2 regions of the Streptomyces sp. MS06 genome follow, and region 2 is predicted to be linked to the other one. Evidence: riboswitches for the same ligand, from Rfam matches in the RefSeq annotation. Region 2 holds a riboswitch; the other holds the start of a gene.

Region 1 (8,353 bases), on a different contig from region 2:
CCGCGGGCGCGCAGGTCCCGAAGAAGCGGGTCCAGTACTCGCAGGCCGAGATCGACCAGCTCGCGGCGTACATCGCCTCGCTGGGCGCCGGCCCGGCCGTGCCCACCAAGCAGCAGTACTCGCCCGAGGGCGCCGACATCGCCAAGGGCGGCGAACTGTTCCGCACCAACTGCGCCCAGTGCCACAACTTCACCGGCAAGGGCGGTGCGCTGACCCACGGCAAGTACGCACCGACGCTGGAGAACGTGGCACCCAAGCACATCTACGAGGCCATGCTCACCGGCCCGCAGAGCATGCCGTCGTTCCCCGACACGACGATGTCGGAGCAGAACAAGAAGGACATCATCGCGTACCTGAACGCGGTCGACAGCAGCGAGACGGTGAACCCCGGCGGTCTGGAACTGGGCGGCCTCGGGCCGGTCAGCGAGGGCCTGTTCGCGTGGATCTTCGGCCTCGGTGCGCTGATCGCGGTCGCCGTCTGGGTCGCCGCTCGGACCGCAAAGGCCAAGAAGTCATGAGTAGCCAAGACATTCCAGAAGAGAACCTGCCCGCCGAGGCGGAGCACGCGCACGGCGCGGTCGACGTGGCGGACGAGAAGAACCCGTTCGCCGACCCGGGCCTGCCGCCCCACGAGAGCCGGATCCAGGACATCGACGAGCGGGCCGCCAAGCGGTCCGAGCGCACGGTCGCCCTGCTGTTCACGGTGTCGATGCTGGCCACCGTCGGCTTCATCGCCTCGTACGTGTCGATCCCGCACGACAAGTCGGTCTTCATCTTCCCGTTCGGGCACGTCAGCGCGCTCAACTTCGCCCTGGGCCTGACCCTCGGCGCGGCGCTGTTCTGCATCGGCGCGGGCGCCGTCCACTGGGCCCGCACGCTGATGTCCGACGCGGAGGTCGCCGACGAGCGCCACCCGATCGAGGCCGCCCCGGAGGTCCGCGCGAAGGTGCACGCGGACTTCGCGGAGGGCGCCAAGGAGTCCGCGCTCGGCCGGCGGAAGCTGATCCGCAACACGATGTTCGGCGCGCTGACCCTGGTGCCGCTCTCCGGCGTCATGCTGCTGCGCGACCTCGGCCCGCTGCCCCACGACAAGCTGCGCCACACCCTGTGGTCCAAGGGCAAGCTGCTCGTCAACATGAACACCAACGAGCCGCTGCGCCCGTCCGACGTGGCGGTCGGCTCGCTGACCTTCGCCAAGCCCGAGGGCCTGGAGGAGACCGACGAGGACTTCCAGACCCAGATCGCCAAGGCGGCCCTGATGATCATCCGGCTGCAGCCGGAGGACATCAAGGACAAGCGCGAGCTGGAGTGGTCGCACGAGGGCGTCGTGGCGTACTCCAAGATCTGCACGCACGTCGGTTGCCCGATCTCGCTGTACGAGCAGCAGACGCACCACGTGCTGTGCCCCTGCCACCAGTCCACCTTCGACCTCTCCGACGGTGCCCGCGTGATCTTCGGTCCCGCCGGTCACGCCCTGCCGCAGCTGCGCATCGGCGTGAACGACCAGGGCTACCTCGAGGCGCTCGGCGACTTCGAAGAGCCTGTCGGTCCTGCATTCTGGGAGCGCGGATGAGCACTACGACAACCCCCGAGTCCCGCTCGCGCGGGAAGGCACCGGCCGGCGAGCGCGTCGCCGACTGGGCCGACGGCCGCCTGGGGATCTACTCCCTGGCCAAGGCCAACATGCGCAAGATCTTCCCCGACCACTGGTCGTTCATGTTGGGTGAAGTCTGCCTGTACAGCTTCATCATCATCATCCTGACGGGTGTCTATCTGACGCTGTTCTTCCACCCGTCGATGAACGAGGTGGAGTACCACGGCAGCTATGTCCCGCTCCAGGGGCAGCTGATGTCCGAGGCCTTCAGCTCGACCCTGCACATCTCCTTCGACGTGCGCGGTGGCCTGCTCATCCGGCAGATCCACCACTGGGCCGCGCTGATCTTCCTCGCGGGCATGTTCGTGCACATGATGCGCGTGTTCTTCACCGGCGCGTTCCGCAAGCCGCGCGAGGTCAACTGGCTGTTCGGCTTCCTGCTGTTCGTCCTGGGCATGTTCACCGGCTTCACCGGCTACTCGCTCCCCGACGACCTGCTGTCCGGCACCGGCGTCCGCTTCATGGAGGGCGCGATCCTGTCCGTGCCGATCGTCGGCACGTACCTGTCGTTCTTCCTGTTCGGCGGCCAGTTCCCGGGCGGCGACTTCGTGGCCCGGTTCTACTCGATCCACATCCTGCTGCTGCCGGGCATCATGCTCGGCCTGGTGGTCGGCCACCTGATCCTGGTCTTCTACCACAAGCACACGCAGTTCGCGGGCCCCGGCAAGTCGAACAAGAACGTCGTCGGCATGCCGCTGCTGCCCGTGTACATGGCGAAGGCGGGCGGCTTCTTCTTCCTGGTCTTCGGCGTCATCGCGGTCATCTCCGCGGTCGCCCAGATCAACCCGATCTGGGCGATGGGCCCCTACCGGCCGGACCAGGTGTCCACCGGCGCCCAGCCCGACTGGTACATGGGCTTCTCCGAGGGCCTGATCCGGTTCATGCCGGGCTGGGAGGTCAACTTCTGGGGCCACACGCTCGTCCTGGGCGTGTTCATCCCGCTGGTGATCTTCCCGCTGGTCCTGGTGGCGATCGCGGTCTACCCGTTCATCGAGGCCTGGGTCACCGGCGACAAGCGCGAGCACCACATCCTGGACCGCCCGCGCAACGCTCCGACCCGTACCGGTCTCGGCGTCGCCTGGATGACCGTCTACCTGACCCTGCTGGTCGGCGGCGGCAACGACCTGTGGGCCACCCACTTCCACCTGTCGATCAACGCGGTGACCTGGTTCGTCCGGATCTTCTTCTTCGTCGGTCCGGTGCTGGCCTTCCTCGCCACCAAGCGGATCTGCCTCGGCCTGCAGCGCCGGGACCGCGAGAAGGTGCTGCACGGTCGCGAGACCGGCACCATCAAGCGGCTGCCGCACGGTGAGTTCATCGAGGTGCACGAGCAGCTCAGCCAGGAGCAGCTGTACACACTCACCGCGCACGAGCAGTACCAGCCGACGGAGATCGGCCCGACGGTCGACGAGAACGGCGTCGAGCGCAAGGTGAAGGGCTCCGAGAAGCTGCGCGCCAAGGTCACCGCCGCGTACTTCGGGGAGGACTCCCAGGTCACCAAGCCCACTGTCGAGGAATACAGGGAGATCACGAGCGGCCACGGCCACCACTGATCGCCCCGGCGTCGCCACGCCACGAGTGAGGGACCCCGTCCGGTCTGCGGACGGGGTCCTTCGCCGTGTCCGGGGCTGGATAGGCTGGGGGCCCCGGCCTTCTACGACGACCAGGAGCGGCTGATGAGCGCTGTGACCCCCGCTGGAGGCGACACCGCGGCGGGCCGTTCCTGGCCCGCCGTGCTGAACGGCCTGCTCGACGGACGTGATCTGAGCGCGGACGAGACGGCCTGGGCGATGGACCGGATGATGCGCGGCGAGGCCACCGACGCGCAGATCGCCGGCTTCGCGGTCGCCCTGCGCGCCAAGGGCGAGACCGTCGAGGAGATCTCCGGCTGCGTGCGCACGATGTACGAGCACGCCAACGTGATCGAGGTGCCGGGCCGCACCGTCGACATCGTCGGCACCGGCGGCGACGGCGCCAAGACGGTCAACGTCTCCACCATGTCCGCGATCGTGGTCGCCGGCACCGGGGCGAAGGTCGTCAAGCACGGCAACCGGGCCGCCTCCTCCGCCTCCGGCGCCTCCGACGTCCTGGAGAAGCTCGGAGTCAACCTGGAGCTGACGCCGCAGCGGGTGGCCGAGGTCGCCGAGGAGGCCGGCATCACCTTCTGCTTCGCGGTGAAGTTCCACCCCGCGCTCCGGCACGTCGGTGCCGCCCGCGGGCAGCTGGGCATCCGCACCGTCTTCAACTTCCTCGGCCCGCTGACGAACCCGGCGAAGGTGAGGGCGCAGGCGGTCGGCGTCGCGGACCCGCGCATGGCGCCCATCGTGGCCGGTGTCTTCGCCGGGCGCGGCCACTCCTCGCTCGTCTTCCGCGGCGACGACGGACTGGACGAGCTGACCACCACCGCCACCTCCCGGGTCTGGGTGGTGCGGGACGGCAAGGTCGAGGAGGAGGCGTTCGACCCGCGGGACGTCGGCATCGACCTCGTCCCGATCGAGGCGCTGCGCGGTGCCGACGCCTCCTACAACGCCGAGGTGGCCCGCCGTCTGCTGGACGGGGAGCGGGGCCCGGTGCGGGACGCGGTGCTGCTGAACTCGGCGGCCGCCCTGGTCGCTCTGGAGCCCACCGGGGCGCCCCTGGCGGAGCAGCTCCGCGCAGGTATGGAGCGCGCGGCGGAGTCCGTCGACTCGGGGGCGGCGAAGCGGGCGCTGGAGCGCTGGGTGGCCGTCAGCAACGCCTGACACCGCTCGGTCGGCGGTCCCGCGATCCGGACACGGCTTGCGGGGCCGCGATCTCTTCGCGTACGTTCCTCGGCAGGTCATGAGCGACAGCCACTCGGCCCCGGCCGGCTGTCCGGCAACCCTCCGTCCGTGGCGGGGTGCCCCGGGTGAGGACCAGGCCGCAGTCAGCGAGGTCTGCGGCAAGCGCGGACCCCTCGCGTCACCAGGGGTCCTGGTCGTCGAGGAGCCTTCCATGAGCAAGCGAATGCGCTAGGGGACGTTTCGAGAGCCCCGCACCGCACCCGCGGCGCCCCACCGCGCTCCCCACCGCCCCGAGGGCGTGGGAGGCGCCCCCGCTCCCCGCATCCGCCGAAAGCCCGAGTCCATCGCCTACGAGGGCTGTCGTCCGGCACGCCGAGAGCGCGCACCGGACACCGCGGGCACCGCACCGGACTCTCGAAACTCCCCCCAGCCGGCCCTTCCCCGCCTCGCGCGCCGCTCCGTGCCCGCGAGGCCCCTCCGCCTGCCTCACGGGAGCCCGCCATGTCCTTCCCCGCCCTCGCCGCCACCCGCACCGCCTCCGCCGCCACCGCACGGACCGCCGCCACCCCCTCCCTCGCCCCCGCCCCCGCCGCCCCGACCGTCGGTGCGCCGCTGCCCGTCCTCGGCCGCGATGTCCGCGTCCCGCTCGCCGCTGGCGGGGAAGCCGGGTACGCCGCCCTGGACTACGCCGCCAGTGCCCCGGCGCTGCAGCGGGTCTGGGACGACGTGGCGGCCTACGCGCCGTACTACGCCAGCGTCCACCGCGGAGCCGGCCGCCTCTCCCGGCTGTCCACCGACCTGTTCGAGAACGCCCGGCGCACGGTCGCCGGCTTCCTCGACTGCCGGGACACCGACCAGGTGGTCTTCACCCGCTCCACCACCGACTCCCTCAACCTGCTGGCGGCCGCGCTGCCGGCCGACTGCCGGGTCCTCGTCTTCGAGTCCGAACACCATGCCGCGCTGCTGCCCTGGCGGCACGCGCGGGTCACCGTCCTCGACGCCCCGCGCGGCCCGCGGCAGGCCGTGCGGACCCTGGAGCGGGCCCTGGCCGAGGACGGGCGGCCCGGTCCGGTCCTGGTGTGCGTCACCGGCGCCTCCAACGTCACCGGCGAGCTGTGGCCGGTACGGGAACTCGCCGCGGCCGCGCACGCGCACGGCGCCCGCATCGTCCTGGACGCCGCGCAGCTCGCCCCGCACCACCCGGTGTCCGTCCGCGATCTCGACGTGGACTGGGTCGCCTTCTCCGGGCACAAGCTGTACGCCCCGTTCGGCGCGGGTGTCCTGGCCGGACGCACCGACTGGCTGGACGCGGCCGAGCCCTACCTCGCGGGCGGCGGCGCCAGCCGGAGCGTCGTCCGGCGCGCGGACGGCGCGGTGCACGTGGAGTGGCGGGACGGCGCCGCCCGGCACGAGGCCGGCTCCCCGAACGTCATCGGCGCGCACGCCGTCGCCTCCGCCTGCCGCGCGCTCACCGCGGCCGGCTGGGACGCCCTGGTGGCCCGTGAGCAGTACCTGATCGGGAGGGTGCGGGAAGGGCTGGCCGGGGTGGAGCAGGTGCGGCTGCTGTCGCAGTTCGGCGCCGACGCCCCGCGCGTCGGGGTCCTGTCCTTCGTCGTCGCCGGCTGGGACGGTTCGGAGCTGGCCGCCGCGCTCTCCGACGAGTACGGCATCGGCGTCCGCGACGGACTGTTCTGCGCCCACCCGCTGGTCCGCCTCCTGCTGGGCGGCGGTTCCGGCGTCCCGGGGGAGTGCGGGGCCGAGAGTCCGGCCGGCTCCCTCAACGCGGTCCGGGTGAGCTTCGGCGCGGGCACGCCCGACGAGCACCTGGAGCGGTTCGTGCGCGCCGTGCGGGAGCTGGCCCGCCGCGGTCCGGCGGCCGCCCGGCCCGTCCCGGGGAACCGGCCCGCTCCGGGGAACCGGCCCGCTCCGGGGAACCGGCCCGCCCCGGCCGACCGGCCCGCCGCGGCCGACCGGCCGTAGAGCGTCCCCGCCCGCCTGCCGCTCCGGCCCGGAGCGGTCCCGCCGGCGCGCCGGTTCCGGCCGCCCCGGGCGGGCGGAACGCGGACGCCCGGAACGCGGACGGGCCGGTGTGCGTCAGGAGTCCAGCCCGATGGCGAAGGCCGCCTCCAGATCGTGCTGGGAGTAGGTGCGGAAGGCCACGTGGGTGTCGGTGCCCTCGACGCCGGGGATCTTGCTGATCCGCCCGGGGATGACCTCGGAGAGGTCCTCGTGCTGCCGGACCCGGACCATGGCGATCAGGTCGTAGGTGCCGGTCACCGAGAACACCTCGCTGACGCTGTCCAGCGCGGCGATCTGCTCGGCGATCTCCGGAATCCGGTCCACGCTGGTCTTGATGAGGACGATCGCGGTGATCACGTCTGGTTCTCTCCCTCGGGGGCCGGAGCAGGGGCGGGCCTCACTCTAGTAGGACGGCGGAACCGCGCCCACGCGTAGCCGAGGCCCAGGCCGAAGCCGACCAGGTGGGCCAGGTAGGCCACACCGGGTCCCTGGGGGGCCCGGCCGGCGGCCAGCCACTGCAGGACCGCCCAGAACGGCAGCACGACCCAGGCCGGGAAGCGCAGCGGCAGGAAGAACAGGAACGGCAGGAGACTGGTCACCCGGGCGTGGGGAAACAGGTAGAGGAACGCGCCGAGGACCGCGGAGATCGCCCCGGACGCCCCGACCAGCGACTGCTCGGATCCCGCGTTGGCGGCGGCGAAGCCCAGCAGGGCCAGGTAGCCGCAGCCGACGTAGAACAGGGTGAACCGGACGCGGCCCATCCGTTCCTCGGCCATCGCGCCGAAGACGTAGAGGAAGAGCATGTTGCCCAGCAGGTGCACCCAGCTTCCGTGGACGAACAGCGCCGTCGCCGGGGTGAGCGCCGCCCCGGCGGAGCCCTGGAACAGTTCGGCCGGGACCACGCCCCAGTGCCGGAAGTAGGCGCGCTGCGCGGTGAGCAGCGCGTCGCCGGTGCCGTAGGCCGGGTTCAGGCCCGAGGCCGGGCCCACCAGGAAGACCAGGCAGCACGCGGCGATCAGCCCGTACGTCACCGGCGCCGACGGCCGCCACCTCGCTCCGGCCGTTCCGCCCGCCCTCGTGATCCAGTCGCCGATCATGGTTACAGAGCATGGCGTAACGGGACGCACCGGGCCGGGCCGCCTCGCCGTCATGGACGGATGGGCGGCGGGTTGCCGCCAGGCCGTAGGGTTACGAGCCACATGCGCGGGCATGGCCCGGGCATCCCCGACACTGGAACTGACACCGGAAGGAAAGTGGACAGTCGATGACGGTTCCCCTGCCGACCGCCACGACGCGGTGGCGCTGCACCCTCTGCGGCAATCTCACCCGCTTCGACGTGACCCGCTCGTCGAAGGTCGTCGAGTACGTCCACCTCGACCTGGCCGGTGAGCCGAAGGTCGAGGAGCGCGAGGTGCTCAGTGAGACCATCGAGTCGGTGCGCTGCCGCTGGTGCAACGCCGTGGACCAGGTGGAGCTGGTGGACAGGCCCAGCACGGACTCCTGACCGGAGCGGACCGGCGCGGACGAGCGCCGCGCGGGATCGGGCACGACAGTGATGAGGTGACGGATGGTGGAGAGCGCGGGCGGGGAGCCGGACGACGGCGCCGCTGAGGTGCTCGACCGTCCGCTGTCCGACGGAGTGCGGCGCCGGATCGTCCAGATCGTCGCGGACGGCTTCGGCGACCTGACCCTCGGCGAACTGCCCACCCAGCTCAGGCAGTACGCCCGGTTCACACCCAGCCGGCGGGCCAAGTTCGCCGGCAACGCCATGGCCGCCGCCGTGGAGACCGACGCGGTGTTCCGGCAGCGCATCGGGGAGCGGTTCAGACAGGCCCAGCCGGAACTCGCCGGCGCCGTGGACTCCGGCTCGCCGCCTCCGGCCGCGGATCCGCTCGACGTGGCGGCCGCCGCCTACATG
Region 2 (8,353 bases):
TCGCCGACCCCGCGCCGCACCGCCTCCCGGTCACCGTCGCCCAGCGCCGCGCACACCCAGAGGGCGCCGGCGTCCGGGCCGATGGCCGACAGGCCCGACACCAGTCCGCCGCCGCCGCGCTTCGGGTGGAGGGAGCCGTCCTCGCGCACTTGGTAGGAGACCGGGCCGCGGTTGGACGCGACCAGCACCTGAGCGCCGTGCCCTGAAACATCTGAGGCCATAGGCCTCAACCTAGCCCGGTCCGTAAACGCCCAAACGTTCGCCGGGGAGCGGCAGGCGGGACGCCACGCGCTTCGTATACGACCCGCCGGCGGGCCCCCCGGGCGAGCGGGGTCGACGAGAGGGTTGTGGTGATTGTGTGAAGAGTAAGAGGATGCCGTCCTCGCAGAACACCGAAGAACGGGACTCCGGGGGGCGGACCTTCCATGACTCACCACGACAGACCGGCCGGCACCGACAGACCCGCCGGCCGGGGCGTACCGGGGGCGCGGGCCCGCCGGGCGGGCCGCTTAGCCGCGGCGGCGGCCGTGGCCGTGCTGGCGCTGGCCGCCTGCGAGGGCGGTGACGACACCGGCGCGCGGTCGGTGACGGCCGCCGGGACGACGGCGCCGCCGGTCACGGCCCCGGCGAGCCCCGCGGACTCCGCCCCGGCACCGGAACCGTCGGCCACCAGCGCCGAGCCCGCGCCCGAACCGGCCGTCGCGACCCTCGACGACCTCACCGGCGGCACCGTCGGAAAGGCCGTCGCCGCGGCCCGCGACAGCCACCTCGCGTACGCGGTCTACCTGCAGGGCACCGGCGCCTCGCTGGACGGCGGTGGCCGGCGGGCGTCCTCCTGGGGCTCGGGCGAGCGGGTCTGCGCGCAGATCGACGACCCCGAGGACGTCAACGACGCCTACGACGTCGCCTTCGTCATCCCCCGGGACGGCCGGGACTGCGACGGCAGGCTGCTGCACACGCCCGAGCCGACACCCGCCCGTACGTCGAGTACCGGTGGCAGCTCGGGCGGCACGAGCGGAAGCACGGGTGGCAGCAAGGCCTGCGCCCTCACCAGCCCGGCCGGCAACTGCTACGCCGACGGCCAGTTCTGCGCCAAGCGGCACCACGGGATGAGCACCTACGGCAAGGGCGGCGAGTACCTGACCTGCGAGCCGGACGGGTCGGGCCGCTGGCGCTGGTCGGACGGCCACCCGGGCTGACCGCACCGGGGCCGTCCGGGCTGACCGCACCGCGGCCGCCTGGACCGCCGCGTCACCCCCGGCGCCGGGGGTGACGCCGGGGGCGGGGGTGACGCCGGGGGCGTGGGCGCGGTGCTCAGGCCACCTCGCGTGCCGCGTACTCCGCGACCTCGATCATCGGGGGCCGCTCCTCGGTGTCCACGGAGTACGTGCGCGGCTCGAAGCCGTCCTCCCCGCGTTCGAACTGGGTGAGGGAGGGCCGGATCAGGTGGCCCCGGGCCAGCCGCAACTGGGCCGTGCGGTAGATGGCGGCCGCCATCCGGCCCAGCGCCTGCCCGTCCTGGTGGCGGTGCTTGCGCACCCCGACGTCCACCTGGGCGAGGGCGTCCAGGCCGACCAGGTGCAGGGAGTCGACCAGCATGCCCAGCTCGACCCCGTACCCGACCGGGAAGGGCAGCTGCTCCAGGAGCGAGCGGCGGGCCGCGTACTCGCCGCCGAGCGGCTGCACGAAACCGGCGAGCTGCGGCCAGTGCATGTTCAGCAGCGGGCGCGCCATCAGCTCGGTCACCCGTCCGCCCTGGCCGGCCGCCCCGCCGAGCGGCCGGTCGTACATCGCCTTGACCAGGTCGACGTCCGCGTCGGTCAGCAGCGGCCCCACGATCCCGGAGACGAAGTCGGAGGAGAACTCCTTCAGGTCGGCGTCGATGAAGCAGACGATGTCCCCGGTGGTCGCCAGGAGCGAGCGCCACAGCACCTCGCCCTTGCCGGGGACGGCCGGGAGGCCCGGCAGGATGTCGTCCCGGTGGACGACCCGGGCGCCCGCCGCGGCGGCCACCTCGGAGGTGCGGTCGGTGGAGCCCGAGTCGACGACGACGACCTCGTCGACCAGGGGTACCTGCTCCACGAGGTCATGGCGGATGACCGCGACGATGTCGCCGACGGTCTCCTCCTCGTTGAGCGCCGGCAGCACCACGGAGACGGACTGGCCCGTGCCGCGTTTGGCGGCGAGGATCTGGTGGAGCGGGCGATCGGTCACGGACCAGGAGCGGGTGCTCAGCCAGCGCTCGACTTCTTCCAGCACAGTCTGCGGCTCCTCACGTTGTCTCGCGGTTCGGACGACTATCTCAACTGTCGCGGCCGTCGGTTACAGTCTTGAACAACGCGGGTGACCATCGCATGTCGCATGTCGCAGGCCATTCGCGCGGACAACCGCATACCGCTCATCCAGAGGGGCAGAGGGACACGGCCCGGTGAAGCCCCGGCAACCCTCCTGAGCCGCACTCGTTCACGCGAGGCTCCCGGCCGGGGAAGGTGCCAATTCCGTCTCGCGGCGAGATGCGTCGTGGGGAAGATGAGGAGAAAGGGCCTCGCCTCACATGGCTGTGCAGACCACGGCAAGCACCAACGAATCCACCGGCTCCACCGCCTCCCCGGCCGTCGACCTCGGCCCCGCCGCCGCGCTGAGCTGCCGCGAGTGCGGGCACCGCGTACCGCTCGGCCCGGTCTTCGCGTGCGAGGAGTGTTTCGGCCCGCTGGAGGTCGCCTACGACTTCTCCGGCCACGACCCCGAGAGCCTTCGCAAGCGCATCGAAGCCGGCCCCGCCAGCATCTGGCGCTACGCGCCGCTGCTGCCCGTGCCCGCCGACGTGGCCGGAAAGCCCAACCTCAACCCGGGCTGGACCGCGCTCGTCAAGGCGGACAACCTGGCCCGCGAGCTGGGCGTGACCGGCGGGCTGTACGTCAAGGACGACTCCGGAAACCCCACCCACTCCTTCAAGGACCGGGTGGTGGCGCAGGCCCTGGAGGCCGCGCGCGCCTTCGGCTTCACCACCCTGTCCTGCTCCTCCACCGGCAACCTGGCCGGAGCGGTCGGCGCCGCGGCCGCCCGCGCCGGCTTCCGCTCCTGCGTGTTCATCCCGCACGACCTGGAGCAGGGCAAGGTCGTCATGGCCGCCGTCTACGGCGGCGAGCTGGTCGGCATCGAGGGCACCTACGACGACGTCAACCGCTTCTGCTCCGAGCTGATCGGCGACCCGGCCGGCGAGGGCTGGGGCTTCGTCAACGTCAACCTGAGGCCCTACTACGCGGAGGGCTCCAAGACGCTGGCCTACGAGGTGTGCGAGCAGCTCGGCTGGCGGCTGCCCGACCAGATCGTGGTGCCGATCGCCTCCGGCTCGCAGCTCACGAAGATCGACAAGGGGCTGCGGGAGCTGATCGGGCTGGGCCTGGTCGAGGACCGGCCGTACAAGATCTTCGGGGCGCAGGCCGAGGGCTGCTCGCCGGTCTCCACGGCCTTCAAGGCCGGCCACGACGTGGTCCGCCCGCAGAAGCCGGACACCATCGCCAAGTCCCTCGCCATCGGCAACCCCGCCGACGGGCCGTACGTCCTGGACATCGCCCGCCGCACCGGCGGCGCGGTGGAGGACGTCACCGACGCGCAGGTGGTGGACGCCATCAAGCTGCTCGCCCGCACGGAGGGCATCTTCGCGGAGACCGCGGGCGGGGTGACCGTGGGCGTCACCCGCAAGCTGATCGAGAGCGGCGCCCTCGACCCGTCGAAGACGACCGTCGTGCTCAACACCGGCGACGGCCTCAAGACCCTCGACGCGGTGGCCGGCACCGGCCTCACCGCCACCATCCGCCCGAACCTGGATTCCTTCCGAGAGGCTGGCCTCGTATGAGCGTGACCGTCCGCATCCCCACCATCCTGCGCACCTACACCGGCGGCCGGGCCGAGGTGCCCGCCGAGGGCGCGAACCTCTCCGAGGTCATCGCCGACCTGGAGAAGAACCACACCGGTATCGCCGCCCGCGTGCTGGACGACCAGGGCAAGCTGCGCCGCTTCGTCAACGTCTACGTCAACGACGACGACGTCCGCTTCGAGCAGGGCCTGGAGACCGCCACGCCGCCCGGCACGGGCGTGTCGATCATCCCGGCGGTGGCCGGCGGCTGCTGACCGCGGGGACCGCCCGCCGCCCGGAACGGCGGCGGTCACCCCGCGTTAACGGAATGGCCCCCTCCGTAAGAGAAACGGAGGGGGTCATTTCGCGTGATTGAGCGCGGTACAGTTGGGGAACGCCGCCCCGCCGCAGTGCGCGGGAAGTTCGGTGAACCTGCTGCGCCGCCGACGAGAAGTAGCCAAAGTGCGCGCGTCTTTCGTTCCTTTTGCGTCAATGGTCCGGCCCGACTTGCCCTGAAGTCTGGTGAATTCTCGGGAGATTCCCGACCGGGCCCGTCCAGAATTCTCGTCCGATTGACCTGTTGCAGACGGCAGTTGGACAGATACATTCAGCCGCGGTCGACGCGTTCCGGCGCACGCCCCCATTCACTGGGGGGTGAGGTCTGACCCGGATCCGCGAAGTGCGGATCTGCGCAAGGGCCAGTAATAGGGGAGTTAGGCATGGCTCAGGGCACCGTCAAGTGGTTCAACGCGGAGAAGGGGTACGGCTTCATCGCGGTCGACGGTGGTGCGGACGTCTTCGTCCACTACAGCGCGATCCAGATGGACGGGTACCGCACCCTGGAAGAGGGCCAGCGGGTCGAGTTCGAGATCTCGCAGGGCCAGAAGGGCCCGCAGGCCGACATGGTTCGCGTCACCGCCTGAACATTCACTGCGGCGAAGGGCCCGCGTCCCCACCCGGGGGTGCGGGCCCTTCGTCCTGCTCGGACGCGGGCGGCCCGCCCGGAGGGCGGGGGTCCGGTCGTCCGCCGGTCACCCGTGCGGCAGCCCCGCGGGGGCTCGCTGTGCGGGAGCGCCTTGCACTCCGAGGGGTCGAGTGCTAATCATTGGCGTTAGCACTCTGAAGGTGAGAGTGACAACGAAGGACCGGGTCGGTGAGGCCCGCGGGCCGGGTGGGGAAGGAACCACGAGGCCGGCGAGCCGTCCGTCGCGGGCGCGGGCGCGGTCCGAAGGAATCACCCCCAGTCCTGGAGGGACCACTTCACATGGCCAAGATCATCGCGTTCGACGAGGAGGCGCGGCGCGGCCTCGAGCGCGGCATGAACCAGCTCGCGGACGCCGTCAAGGTGACCCTCGGCCCCAAGGGCCGCAACGTCGTCCTCGAGAAGAAGTGGGGCGCCCCCACGATCACCAACGACGGTGTCTCCATCGCCAAGGAGATCGAGCTCGAGGACCCGTACGAGAAGATCGGCGCCGAGCTGGTCAAGGAGGTCGCCAAGAAGACGGACGACGTCGCCGGTGACGGCACGACGACCGCGACCGTCCTGGCCCAGGCCCTGGTCAAGGAGGGCCTGCGCAACGTCGCCGCGGGCGCCAACCCGATGGCCCTGAAGCGCGGTATCGAGAAGGCCGTCGAGGCCGTCTCCGCCGCCCTGCTGGAGCAGGCCAAGGACGTGGAGACCAAGGAGCAGATCGCCTCCACCGCCTCCATCTCCGCCGCCGACACCCAGATCGGCGAGCTCATCGCCGAGGCCATGGACAAGGTCGGCAAGGAAGGCGTCATCACCGTCGAGGAGTCCCAGACCTTCGGTCTGGAGCTCGAGCTCACCGAGGGTATGCGCTTCGACAAGGGCTACATCTCGGCGTACTTCGCCACCGACATGGAGCGTATGGAGGCCGTCCTCGACGACCCGTACATCCTGATCGCCAACTCCAAGATCTCCAACGTCAAGGACCTGCTCCCGCTCCTGGAGAAGGTCATGCAGTCGGGCAAGCCGCTGCTGATCATCGCCGAGGACGTCGAGGGCGAGGCCCTGTCGACCCTGGTCGTCAACAAGATCCGCGGCACCTTCAAGTCCGTCGCGGTCAAGGCCCCGGGCTTCGGCGACCGCCGCAAGGCCATGCTCGGCGACATCGCCATCCTCACCGGCGGCGAGGTCATCTCCGAGGAGGTCGGCCTCAAGCTGGAGAACGCGACCCTGGACCTCCTGGGCCGCGCCCGCAAGGTCGTCATCACCAAGGACGAGACCACCATCGTCGACGGTGCCGGCTCCTCCGACCAGGTCAACGGCCGGGTCAACCAGATCCGCGCCGAGATCGAGAACAGCGACTCCGACTACGACCGCGAGAAGCTGCAGGAGCGCCTGGCCAAGCTCGCCGGCGGCGTGGCCGTCATCAAGGCCGGTGCCGCCACCGAGGTGGAGCTCAAGGAGCGCAAGCACCGCATCGAGGACGCCGTCCGCAACGCCAAGGCGGCCGTCGAGGAGGGCATCGTCGCCGGTGGCGGCGTGGCCCTGCTGCAGGCCACCCAGGTCTTCGAGAAGCTGGAGCTGGAGGGTGACGAGGCGACCGGCGCCAACGCCGTGAAGCTCGCCCTGGAGGCCCCGCTGAAGCAGATCGCCGTGAACGCCGGCCTCGAGGGCGGCGTCGTGGTGGAGAAGGTCCGCAACCTGACCCCGGGCCACGGCCTCAACGCCGCGACCGGCGACTACGTCGACCTGGTCAAGGAGGGCATCATCGACCCGGCGAAGGTGACCCGTTCCGCGCTGCAGAACGCCGCCTCCATCGCCGCGCTGTTCCTCACCACCGAGGCCGTCATCGCCGACAAGCCGGAGAAGGCCGCCGCGGCCCCGGCCGGCGGCGGCATGCCGGGCGGTGACATGGACTTCTGATCCTCCCGAGGATCGGACCGAGTCCTTTTCGTACGAGGGCGGCACCCCCGCGAGCCGGGGGTGCCGCCCTCGGGCGTGTGCGGGCGCCGTTCCGCACGGCTGCTCCGCAGGGCCGGTCTGGCCGGCTGTTCCGCAGGGCCGGTCTGCTCGGCTGTTCCGCAGGGCCGGTCTGCCCGGCCGGTCTGCCCGGCCCGCTCGGCCCCGCCCCGTCGTGCGCCGGCCACCGGGTCCGCGAGGTCCCGGCCCCGCACCCGGGTGGGTGATCCGGATCACGGGATGTTCCGCCCGCTGCGCGGAATCCGCGGCGCCGGGAACTGGTTGTCCGAGGCAGGCACTCGATGCATGTGCACATACCAGTGAGAATGTGCATGGAGTCCCCCGCCCGACCGTTCGTCCAAGGAGTCGTCCCGTGACCGCCCTCCCCGAGACCGCCGCCCCCTCCCGCGCGGCCCAGATCCTCTCCCGGCCGATCTCGATCAACGGCCTCACCGTGCCCAACCGCATCGCGATGGCTCCGATGACCCGCATGTTCTCCCCGGGCGGCGTGCCCGGCGAGGACGTGCGCGGGTACTACGCCCGCCGTGCCGCGTCCGGCGTCGGCCTGATCGTCACCGAGGGCACCTACGTCGGCCACGCCTCCGCCGGGCAGAGCGACCGGGTGCCGCGGTTCCACGGCGAGGAGCAGCTGGCGGGCTGGGCCGAGGTGGCCGCGGCGGTGCACGAGGCGGGCGGCACCATCGTGCCGCAGCTCTGGCACATCGGCATGGTGCGCAAGGCCGGCCAGCCGCCGGTCGCGGACGCCCCCGCCGTCGGCCCCTCCGGCCTGCGCCTCGACGGTACCGAGGGCACCGGCGAGGCCATGACCCGCCGGGACCTGGACGACGTCATCGGCGCCTTCGCGCAGGCCGCGGCCGACGCGGAGCGGATCGGCTTCGACGGCGTGGAGATCCACGGCGCCCACGGCTACCTCGTCGACCAGTTCCTGTGGGCCGGCACCAACCGCCGTACCGACGCCTACGGCGGCGACCCGGTCGCCCGGGCCAGGTTCGCCGAGGAGATCGTGGCCGCCGTACGCGAGCGGGTCTCGCCGGAGTTCCCCGTCATCTTCCGCTACTCCCAGTGGAAGCAGGAGGCCTACGACGCCCGGCTCGCCGAGACCCCCGAGGAGCTGGAGGCCATCCTCGCCCCGCTGTCCGCGGCCGGCGTGGACGCCTTCCACGCCTCCACCCGCCGCTACTGGCTCCCCGAGTTCGAGGGCTCGGACCTCAACCTCGCCGGCTGGACGAAGAAGCTCACCGGAAAGCCCGCCATCACGGTCGGCTCGGTCGGCCTCGACGGCGACTTCATCAAGGCGTTCCAGGGCAAGGGTGCCGAGCTGGGCAGCCTCGACAACCTCCTCGACCGGCTGGAGCGCGAGGAGTTCGACCTGGTCGCCGTCGGCCGGGCGCTGCTCCAGGACCCGCAGTGGGCGCAGAAGGTGCTCTCCGGCCGCTCGGAGGAACTGCGGCCCTACGACCCGGCGTCGCTGCGCAGCCTGAGCTGAGGCCCTCCGCCCGGCCCGCCGGGCCGGGCGTCACCGGTTCGGATCCGCCGGGCACCGGATC

What was found. A riboswitch is a leader RNA that binds a small molecule or an ion and turns the genes downstream of it on or off. The one in region 2 is predicted to bind S-adenosylmethionine.
Region 1: another riboswitch for S-adenosylmethionine. It lies ahead of ACL02U_RS15025 (aminotransferase class V-fold PLP-dependent enzyme); the one in region 2 lies ahead of thrC (threonine synthase).

What each region holds. Positions count from the first base shown of each region.
Region 1 covers NZ_JBJZOJ010000023.1:71,776-80,128, forward strand. The annotation lists gene ACL02U_RS15005 (c-type cytochrome) at 1-518, shown strand, start outside; gene ACL02U_RS15010 (Rieske 2Fe-2S domain-containing protein) at 515-1,573, shown strand; gene ACL02U_RS15015 (cytochrome b) at 1,570-3,207, shown strand; gene trpD (anthranilate phosphoribosyltransferase) at 3,331-4,395, shown strand; SAM riboswitch class IV at 4,471-4,587, shown strand; gene ACL02U_RS15025 (aminotransferase class V-fold PLP-dependent enzyme) at 4,918-6,396, shown strand; gene ACL02U_RS15030 (Lrp/AsnC family transcriptional regulator) at 6,511-6,792, opposite strand; gene ACL02U_RS15035 (rhomboid family intramembrane serine protease) at 6,789-7,532, opposite strand; gene ACL02U_RS15040 (hypothetical protein) at 7,700-7,939, shown strand; gene ACL02U_RS15045 (NYN domain-containing protein) at 8,003-8,353, shown strand, end outside.
Region 2 covers NZ_JBJZOJ010000013.1:117,070-125,422, forward strand. The annotation lists gene ACL02U_RS09445 (alpha,alpha-trehalose-phosphate synthase (UDP-forming)) at 1-221, opposite strand, end outside; gene ACL02U_RS09450 (hypothetical protein) at 528-1,199, shown strand; gene ACL02U_RS09455 (glucosyl-3-phosphoglycerate synthase) at 1,315-2,259, opposite strand; SAM riboswitch class I at 2,396-2,536, shown strand; gene thrC (threonine synthase) at 2,555-3,859, shown strand; gene ACL02U_RS09465 (MoaD/ThiS family protein) at 3,856-4,134, shown strand; gene ACL02U_RS09470 (cold-shock protein) at 4,579-4,782, shown strand; gene groL (chaperonin GroEL) at 5,124-6,749, shown strand; gene ACL02U_RS09480 (NADH:flavin oxidoreductase) at 7,159-8,292, shown strand.